2 regions of the Jeotgalibacillus marinus genome follow, and region 2 is predicted to be linked to the other one. Evidence: predicted binding sites of a transcription regulator. Region 2 holds the regulator's gene; the other holds the start of a gene.
What was found. The regulator LexA, encoded in region 2, represses DNA repair genes until DNA is damaged. The targets are predictions, from matches to a motif close to CGAACATATGTTCG.

Region 1: pcrA (DNA helicase PcrA) is a predicted target of LexA. The motif match lies at 2,886-2,899, and genes of this name have one in related genera.

Annotation. Positions count from the first base shown of each region.
Region 1 is NZ_JBFMIA010000006.1:24,879-29,322, forward strand. Features, by position in the region: gene AB1471_RS08765 (adenine deaminase C-terminal domain-containing protein) at 1-395, shown strand, start outside; gene AB1471_RS08770 (DUF3048 domain-containing protein) at 439-1,455, shown strand; gene AB1471_RS08775 (YerC/YecD family TrpR-related protein) at 1,480-1,779, shown strand; gene pcrB (heptaprenylglyceryl phosphate synthase) at 2,055-2,729, shown strand; gene pcrA (DNA helicase PcrA) at 2,913-4,444, shown strand, end outside.
Region 2 is NZ_JBFMIA010000011.1:10,796-15,239, reverse strand. Features, by position in the region: gene AB1471_RS11880 (DUF896 domain-containing protein) at 1-133, opposite strand, end outside; gene AB1471_RS11875 (YneB family resolvase-like protein) at 221-871, opposite strand; gene lexA (transcriptional repressor LexA) at 1,330-1,950, shown strand; gene AB1471_RS11865 (sensor histidine kinase) at 2,404-3,726, opposite strand; gene AB1471_RS11860 (response regulator transcription factor) at 3,728-4,396, opposite strand.

The DNA.
Region 1 (4,444 bases), on a different contig from region 2:
TAAAAGGGTTTGCCCGTGATCTTGGGGGTCTTGCTTCTTCATACTCAAATTCAGGTGACATTATTGTACTCGGCAAAAGTAAAAAAGACATGATAGCAGCCTTTGAGCGAATGAAACAACTTCAAGGGGGAATCGTTGCTGTTGATCAAGGTGAATTGATTCATGAAATTCCTTTATCCATTGGAGGCGTTATGTCTAATGATCCAATGGAGAAGATCATAGATGATGAAAGTCGTTTAAGAGAAGTGTTACAAGAAAGAGGATATATGCATGAAGATCCTGTATATACTTTGTTATTTCTTTCGTCGACTCACTTACCATATATCCGTATTACACAACGTGGTCTTTATGATGTAAAAAAGAAAACGGTACTCTTTCCTACGATAATGCGTTAAAATAAGAAAGTAAGTAAATCCCTATATAAGAGGTGTACTTTACATGAAAATCATTTTATTTATTTGTATGGCATTGATTTTAGTAGGCTGCAGCCAGGATCAAGAACAGTCACAGCAAAATCCAGTAGGCACATATGAAGAGGGAGATACTAATACCGATCTTTACCCACTTACTGGAGAAGAAATGCAAACGGCAAATGATCAGCGAGCTGTTTCGGTCGTGTTAAACAATCACCCAAGTGCTCGTCCACAAAGTGGTCTTGCAGAGGCAGATGTTGTGTATGAAATACTAGCAGAGGGGAAAATTACTCGACTACTTGCGATTTATCAAAGCACTTATCCAGAGCGGACGGGTCCGATTCGCAGTGCGCGTGATTACCACATTAACGTAGCAAATGGCTATGATAGTTTTTTTGTTTCTCATGGTTACAGTCCAGATGCTTTAGAAATGCTCGATAATGGTGTGATTGAACATATGAATGGTATTCAATACGAAGGGCAATGGTTTGTTCGTTCATCAGATCGTGTAGCTCCGCATAATTCATATAGCGGGCGAGAATTAATCGAAGAAGGTGCTGAACAAAGAGGAATTTCGCTCGAAGGTACCCCCGCTGGAATGGCGTTCACACAAGGCGAGGAAGTAGTTGATGACGGGCAATCTGCACAATCGTTCACAGTGTCCTATGATGATACTAGTGATTTATACACAAGCACTTACGATTATGATACCTCAACGGGTACATACTCACGAATAAACAATGGTGAAACAACGATTGACCAAGAAACAAATGAAGCAGTAGCCATTTCAAACATTATCGTTTTAGAAACTGATCATCAGGTAATTGATCAAGAAGGACGCTTAATAATTGATTTGGTTTCTGGTGGAGATGCTTATGTGTTTCAGCAAGGACAGTGGACAGCGATGACATGGCGTGATGTTGATGGGCGAATGGTTCCTTATTTAAATGGAACACCTGCACCATTATCGCCGGGTATGAGCTGGATTCACATTATCCCAACATCAAGTGGATTTGAACAATCCGTTACGATACACGAATAATTTTAAAGGAGTAGTGCATACATTATGCAAATTGAAAAACTAAGAGGAAAAGAACTAGACCAGTTATTTAATGCGGTTTTGTCACTTAAAGACTTAGATGAATGCTACGAATTTTTTGACGATCTTTGTACGATCAATGAAATTCAATCACTCTCTCAACGCCTTGAAGTTGCGCGCATGTTACGTAAAGGTAAAACATATCATAAAATAGAAACTGAAACAGGTGCAAGTACAGCGACTATTTCACGCGTTAAACGCTGCCTGAACTATGGCAATGATACCTATTCAATGGTGTTGGATCGCGTTGGTGATGAAGAGGAGTAACAGAAATGAAATAATGTACGAATCTAACTGGAACAAGCGCTTCCTCCTTCTGAGGGCGCGCTTTTTTGTTTTATTTCGGCGGCCACAAGCAGTCCTCATTCCGATGTTTAGCCATAGTCTACCGACCGAATCGATTATTTGAACATTTCTACACTTTATTCCAATAATTCTCACCTTTTTTCTCCCACGCTCTCATCTTTAAGCTTCACCCTATCGATGCTATAATGAAACGGATAAAGTTTCACGAAGAGTGTAATGAAATGGAGGATTCACCTATGTATGACGTCCAGGAATGGAAGCACGTATTTAAACTTGATCCGGCTAAAGAGCTTTCAGATGAAGCTGTAGAAAAAATCTGTGAGTCAGGTACGGATGCAGTCATGATTGGGGGTTCGGACGGCGTGACACTCGATAATGTATTAGATTTGTTGGTGAAAGTTCGCCGCTACACCGTCCCTTGCGTGCTAGAGGTATCCAACCTTGAGTCGGTCACACCTGGATTTGATTTATACTTTATCCCAACAGTGTTAAATTCGAACAATCCTAAGTGGGTTACTGGATTACATCATGAAGCCCTAAAAGAACATGGCGACCTAATGAATTGGGATGAAATTATGGCAGAAGGCTATTGCATTGTTAATCCTGATTGCAAAGCAGCAAAACTGACTGATGCCCAAACGGACCTAACAAAAGATGATATTATCGCTTATGCACGAATGACAGAGCGCCTATTTCAGTTACCGATATTTTATTTGGAATATAGTGGCGTGTACGGCGACCCTGAGATTGTCCAAGCCGTTCAAAATGAGGTGACCAATGCAACGTTTTTCTACGGTGGAGGAATAACATCTAAAGAAAAAGCAACTGAAATGGCAGCACACGCTGATGTGATCGTCGTTGGCAATTTAATTTATGAAAACCTTTCAGAAGCATTAAAAACAATCGTGTAAGAGGTTGAAGTGAGAATTTTTTGTCCAACAAGCAGTTGGATGCGACTAGAAAGCAGTTCATTGTCGGCATTTGAAAGTAATTAATCAAAATCAACATTCTTATGAGAAACTAGATTTTCAACAAGCTAGTAAAAGAGATGATTTTACATTATAATAAGAACAAATGTTCTAGAGGGTGAGAAAATGCAATTTTTAACGGATCGATTACTTAAAGGAATGAATCCTGAACAAGCAGAAGCAATTAAAGCAACAGAAGGTCCCCTGTTAATCATGGCGGGTGCTGGATCTGGAAAAACACGAGTGCTTACTCATCGTATCGCGTATTTAATGATTGAAAAAGGGATCGCTCCTTACAATATTTTAGCCATTACCTTTACAAATAAAGCAGCTCGAGAAATGAAAGACCGAGTGGGTCAAATTCTTGGAGGAGATTCAGAAAACGTATGGATTTCTACCTTTCACTCCATGTGTGTAAGAATTTTACGTAGAGACATCGACCGCATTGGTTATAACCGCAACTTTACTATTTTAGATTCAACGGATCAGCAGTCGGTTGTGAAAAGTATTTTAAAAGATAAGAACTTAGACCCGAAAAAATTTGATCCTCGTGGCATTTTATCAGTCATTAGCTCAGCGAAAAATGAACTGGTAACGCCTGAGCAGTTTTCAAAAGATACAGGAAGCTTTTACGAAGAAACAATCAGTGAGGTTTTTACTGAGTATCAGCGCAGACTTCGTAAAAATTCAGCTCTAGATTTTGATGATTTAATTATGCAGACGATTCACTTGTTTGAACGAATTCCTGAAGTGCTAGAGACTTATCAACGAAAATTTCAATATATTCACGTGGATGAGTATCAAGATACGAACCGTGCACAATATATGCTCGTAAAACAGCTGGCTTCTCGATTTAAAAACCTTTGTGTAGTGGGTGATTCTGACCAGTCGATTTATCGCTGGAGAGGAGCAGACATCGCAAACATTATGTCGTTTGAAAAAGACTATCCGAATGCACAAGTGATCATGCTTGAACAAAACTATCGTTCAACGAAAAAAATTCTAAACGCAGCAAATGAAGTCATTCAAAATAACCCGAATCGCAAGCCGAAAAATTTATGGACGGATAATCAAGATGGCCATAAAATTACCTATTTTCGGGCAGATAGCGAGCAAGGTGAAGCGCAGTTTGTCACGGGTAAGATAAATGAAATGGTTCAATCAGGCAAACGTAAACGCTCAGATATCGCGATTCTTTATCGCACAAATGCTCAATCGCGTGTGATGGAGGAAGTGCTGATGAAATCCAACATCGATTACACGATTGTTGGCGGCACGAAGTTCTATGATCGTAAAGAAATTAAAGATATTTTAGGTTACTTGCGCTTAGTCGCAAACCCAGCGGATGACATTAGCTTAACCCGAATTATTAACGTACCGAAACGTGGGGTTGGGGCAACTTCAGTTGATCGTATCGGAAATTATGCGAGAGATAACGACATGTCCATGTATGAAGCGTTGGGGTTAGGGGATTTTATCGGAATAAGTCCTAAAATCGCTAAAACCGTTATGGACTTTCGAGATTTCATCACTAACTTCACTCAGATGCAGGAGTATTTATCAGTAACGGAACTCGTAGAAGATATTTTAGAAAAATCAGGCTATCGTGAAGCGCTAAAAAAGGATAAAACAATTGAATCACAAAGTCGTTTAGAAAA
Region 2 (4,444 bases):
TTGAACCACGAAAGGCAGACAAGTATTCTTGGCGAAGGGTTTGCTGTTCAACGGTTTCTTCCTTTGATAACCCTTCTCTTTTAGCTTTAGCCGATAATTCATTTATACGTGACATTTTTTTATTTGATAACATATAAAACACCCTTTCTAGAACTACTACAACGTTTATAATACATTGTATCGTACTAAAAATGTGTTGCTCTGACAAGAAATGTGCTTTTTATGTATCGATTTGCCTGTCCATGTATTCGCGAAAACGTCTATGTACTGTTGCTTTGGAAACATCATGACCTAAACCACGTAACGTAGCGGCAATTTCATGAAAGGTTAACCCATTTCTGCGCAATCGGAGAATTTCATCGATTGGCACGACGATTTTGTCACGTCCTTCTTTGTTCCCACGATCTTTTAAGTTTTTCTCGGGACGAAATCCACGTTCAACCGCACGTTTCATTCCTCTCTTGATTTTCAAATTATGAATTTTCCGTTGGTGTTCTTCTACCATACTAACAATCTGTAGAATCATTGAATCTGATTCTGATAGCTCCAGTTCACCATCGTGGCTAACAGAGAAAATTCGGATATCTTCCTTCATTAAAGTGTGAATCAGCGCAATTTTAGCATTCCCTCTTCCAATACGCGTTTCATCTTGAATAAGTATTCCATTCACTTCTTCTCTTCGTACTGTTTCAAGTAATGCGAAAACCCCATCACGATCTAAATCAAATCCACTTCCTTGCTCCCGTATTGTATCAACTATCTTAAATTGATTTCGATGGGCTAATGCCCTCAGTTCTTCTTCTTGACGTTCGAGTGACGTTTCTTGGGATTTTTTATCTGTACTCACGCGACAATAGATTACGACGTTCATTCTAACACCTCTAAACTACTACTATTATTTTTCGGAAGCCCGCTGAATCCCATCCTAGATAAATTGAACTTTAGTAGAGGTCGGCAACATAAGCTTTTCTCCTTATACTGATAGAATAGATAATAACTTGTTCTCAGAGATTATCCATTTATAAATTCATCGAAAGTGCCATTCTTACACTACTATTTGTAGATAACTGTTCTCACGATCATCCGTAAAAAAAGTTAGATAAAGTCAAAAAGCAAATGTACAACAATAAATAGAATAACATAGGAATCTTTTCATAAAGTAGCTATATTGAAACGACTATGACGAATATACGTTCGCAATTATTGCTAATATTATATACCGAACATCCGTTTTGTATCAAGCTAAAAATTCGAACTTATGTTTGTATTTTTAAAAAATTCATGCTATAATTACATAAGAATTCGATAGTCAAAAAGAGAGGTGCTCCCATGAAAAAATTATCTAATAGGCAACTTGATATTCTTGAATTCATTAAACGCGAAGTTCGCGATAAGGGTTATCCACCTTCAGTTCGTGAAATCGGAATGGCAGTTGGACTAGCTTCAAGCTCAACCGTTCATGGTCACCTAGCCCGTCTGGAAAGCAAAGGCTTGATTCGCCGTGACCCAACGAAACCAAGAGCGATTGAAATTCTAAACTTGGATGAAGATAGCATTCCTACACAAAGTGTTGTAAACGTCCCTATTGTTGGTAAGGTAACTGCAGGTTCACCGATTACCGCGATCGAAAATGTGGAGGAGTATTTTCCACTTCCAGAACGCCTAGCTTCTTCTGATGACACAGTCTTTATGCTAGAGATCATGGGTGATTCTATGATTGAAGCTGGAATTCTTAATGGCGATTATGTCATTGTGAAGCAACAGCAATCGGCGAACAATGGAGATATCGTTGTAGCCATGACTGAAGAAAATGAAGCAACAGTCAAACGATTCTTTAAAGAACATACCCATGTTCGATTACAGCCTGAGAACTCAACGATGGCACCTATCATCTTAAAAAGCGTTAGCATTCTAGGTAAAGTCATTGGCGTTTACCGTCAAGTTCATTAAGTGGACGTATAACTGGTAGCCTTGCCTTCAATTTAGAATCATGGGGTCCTCCTAGATATCAAAATAGGGGTCAATTCGTTCATGTATTGACACCCTCATCAAACCAAGAGGGCTCTTTCTAATTTCAAGTCCCCCAAAATCCTTCTAACTTACGGCTTGTGTAAAATGCATAAAATTTAACTTCTCGTCTAAATAGCATGAAACAATAGGTTTTGGTTGCAATCAGAATTCACAATATAGAATAAATATTGTTATATTTATTTTTATCAACAAATTTTTCATCAAATAGTATATTGTATATAAGTTGAATTAAATGTTTTGTCCAATATTGGCAGGAAAATATATGGTTAACCGTCGAATTAGACGCATCACTCTTAACCAACCTCTCCCCATAAAACTTCCGTACCGTAACCTTTTGTCATAATGATTATTACTCTTTTTGATAGTCTCTATCTATAGAGGAATGGAAACCGTAAAACAAGTCCCTTTCCATTCCTCACTTTTGACGTCTATTTTGCAGCCATGGAGTTCGATAATCTTTTTTACAATTGACAGCCCAAGCCCATTTCCTCCACCTGAACGGCTTCTTGCTTTATCGACCATATAAAATCGGTCAAATACATACGGCAAATCTTCTTTGGGAATTCCTCTTCCGGTATCCATTATATGAACGAGAACAGCTAGACCAGTGTTTTCCATTTGAACAACAATCCGATTGTTATCACCTGAGTATTTAATAGCATTCGTAATCAAATTTTGCCAAACATGTTCAAATAAATCACGATCGACCATAACACGGCAAGCTAGCAGATCAAGTTCAATGTCAAGATTTTTTTTAATCCATAACGGTTCAGTCACGAGAATTATTCTACGCAGCTGTTCATCTAACCGATACTCAACCGGATGAAAAGGATGATTTTCTGAATCAAGCGAAGCAAGCCGAAGCAAATGGTCACTGAGCTTTGAAAGTCTTAATGTTTCCTGATAAATAATATCAAGGTGCTCCTTTTGATGTTCCACGGGAATGACTCCATCCCTAATTGCACGTGTAAAACCACGAATCGACGTAATGGGACTCTGAATTTCATGGGAAACATTACTGACAAAGTCTTCACGCATTTTATCAACTTTCTGAATTTCACTTGCCATATGATTAAAGCTGTCCATCAATTCCCCGATCTCATCTTTCCTTCTATGTTTAAGTCGAAAGGATAAATTCCCCTTCGCCATTTCTTTTGCTGCGCTTGTCAGTTTTTTCACCGGTTCAACAATGTAATGCGATACAAGCAAAATAAGCAGACTGCCAATAACTAACACGCTAAAAAGAACAATAAGCAAAATGCGGTGCATGACTTTCAAAAAACCGGTAAAATCAACCTTCAGTATCATTGAGTTTCCAGTATTATCAATATTCGGCACCCCTATGAAACGTACAGGACCTTCCTCTGTATTTAAAAATAACGGCTCCGATATTCCAGATTGAAACAGCGGTGCAGCCTCCTCTTCTGTTAATGAAAAAGGCAGCTCGTTTTCTTCCTGTATCATTTCACCATGTATATTATAGTCTGATAATATGTCTATTACCTGATCACGTCTCTCCGGCTCCGTTATTGCAAGAAGAGAAGCAACGTCCTGCGCAATCGCCAAAAAGGGCTTTTCTATTGTAACTTCCCTCTCTGTAATCAATAGGCTAATTCCGAATGATAAAAAGAGGCTGATGTGCACGATGATGATAAAAGTAGTGACAATTTTAACACGTAGGCTTTTTCTAAACACGTTATTTGCCCTCCAACCGGTATCCTAACCCACGGACAGTCGTGATTGATAAAGATGAGAACGATTCAATCCGCTGGCGCAGGCGTTTAATATGGACATCCACTGTCCGTTCGTCACCGTCATAGTCCAATCCCCACAAGCTTTCAATTAATTGTGCCCGGGTAAAGATCCTACCGGGTGAACTTGCCAGCATAAACAGCAGTTCACATTCTTTCTTTTTTAACAGTACGGTTTCTTCATGAGAAGAAACCGATAATGTTTCAAGATTAATGTTTACCTCACCCAATTGGATTGCATGTGTTATAGAAAGGTTATACCGCTTAAAAAGAGACTTTACCCGAAGAACAAGTTCCACTGGATCAAAAGGCTTCACCAAATAATCATCCGTTCCAGCTTGAAACCCTGTTACTTTATCGTTTGATTCGCCTTTTGCTGTTACCATTAATATCGGGATATTCAAGTATTCTCGAATATCTTCTGTTAATTCAATACCATTTACACGGGGCATCATCACATCAACGATCATTAAATCTACTTTTGTATGTGCAACATATTCAAGTGCTTCCTGTCCGTCATTTGCCTCAACAACTGTGTATTGGCTATTCTCAAGATACAGCTTTATTAATTTTCGAATATGTGGATCATCATCCACGACTAAAATCGTATTCATTCAGCAACCTCCAATCACCTACCCATACCCTTTATTATAAAACTAGGA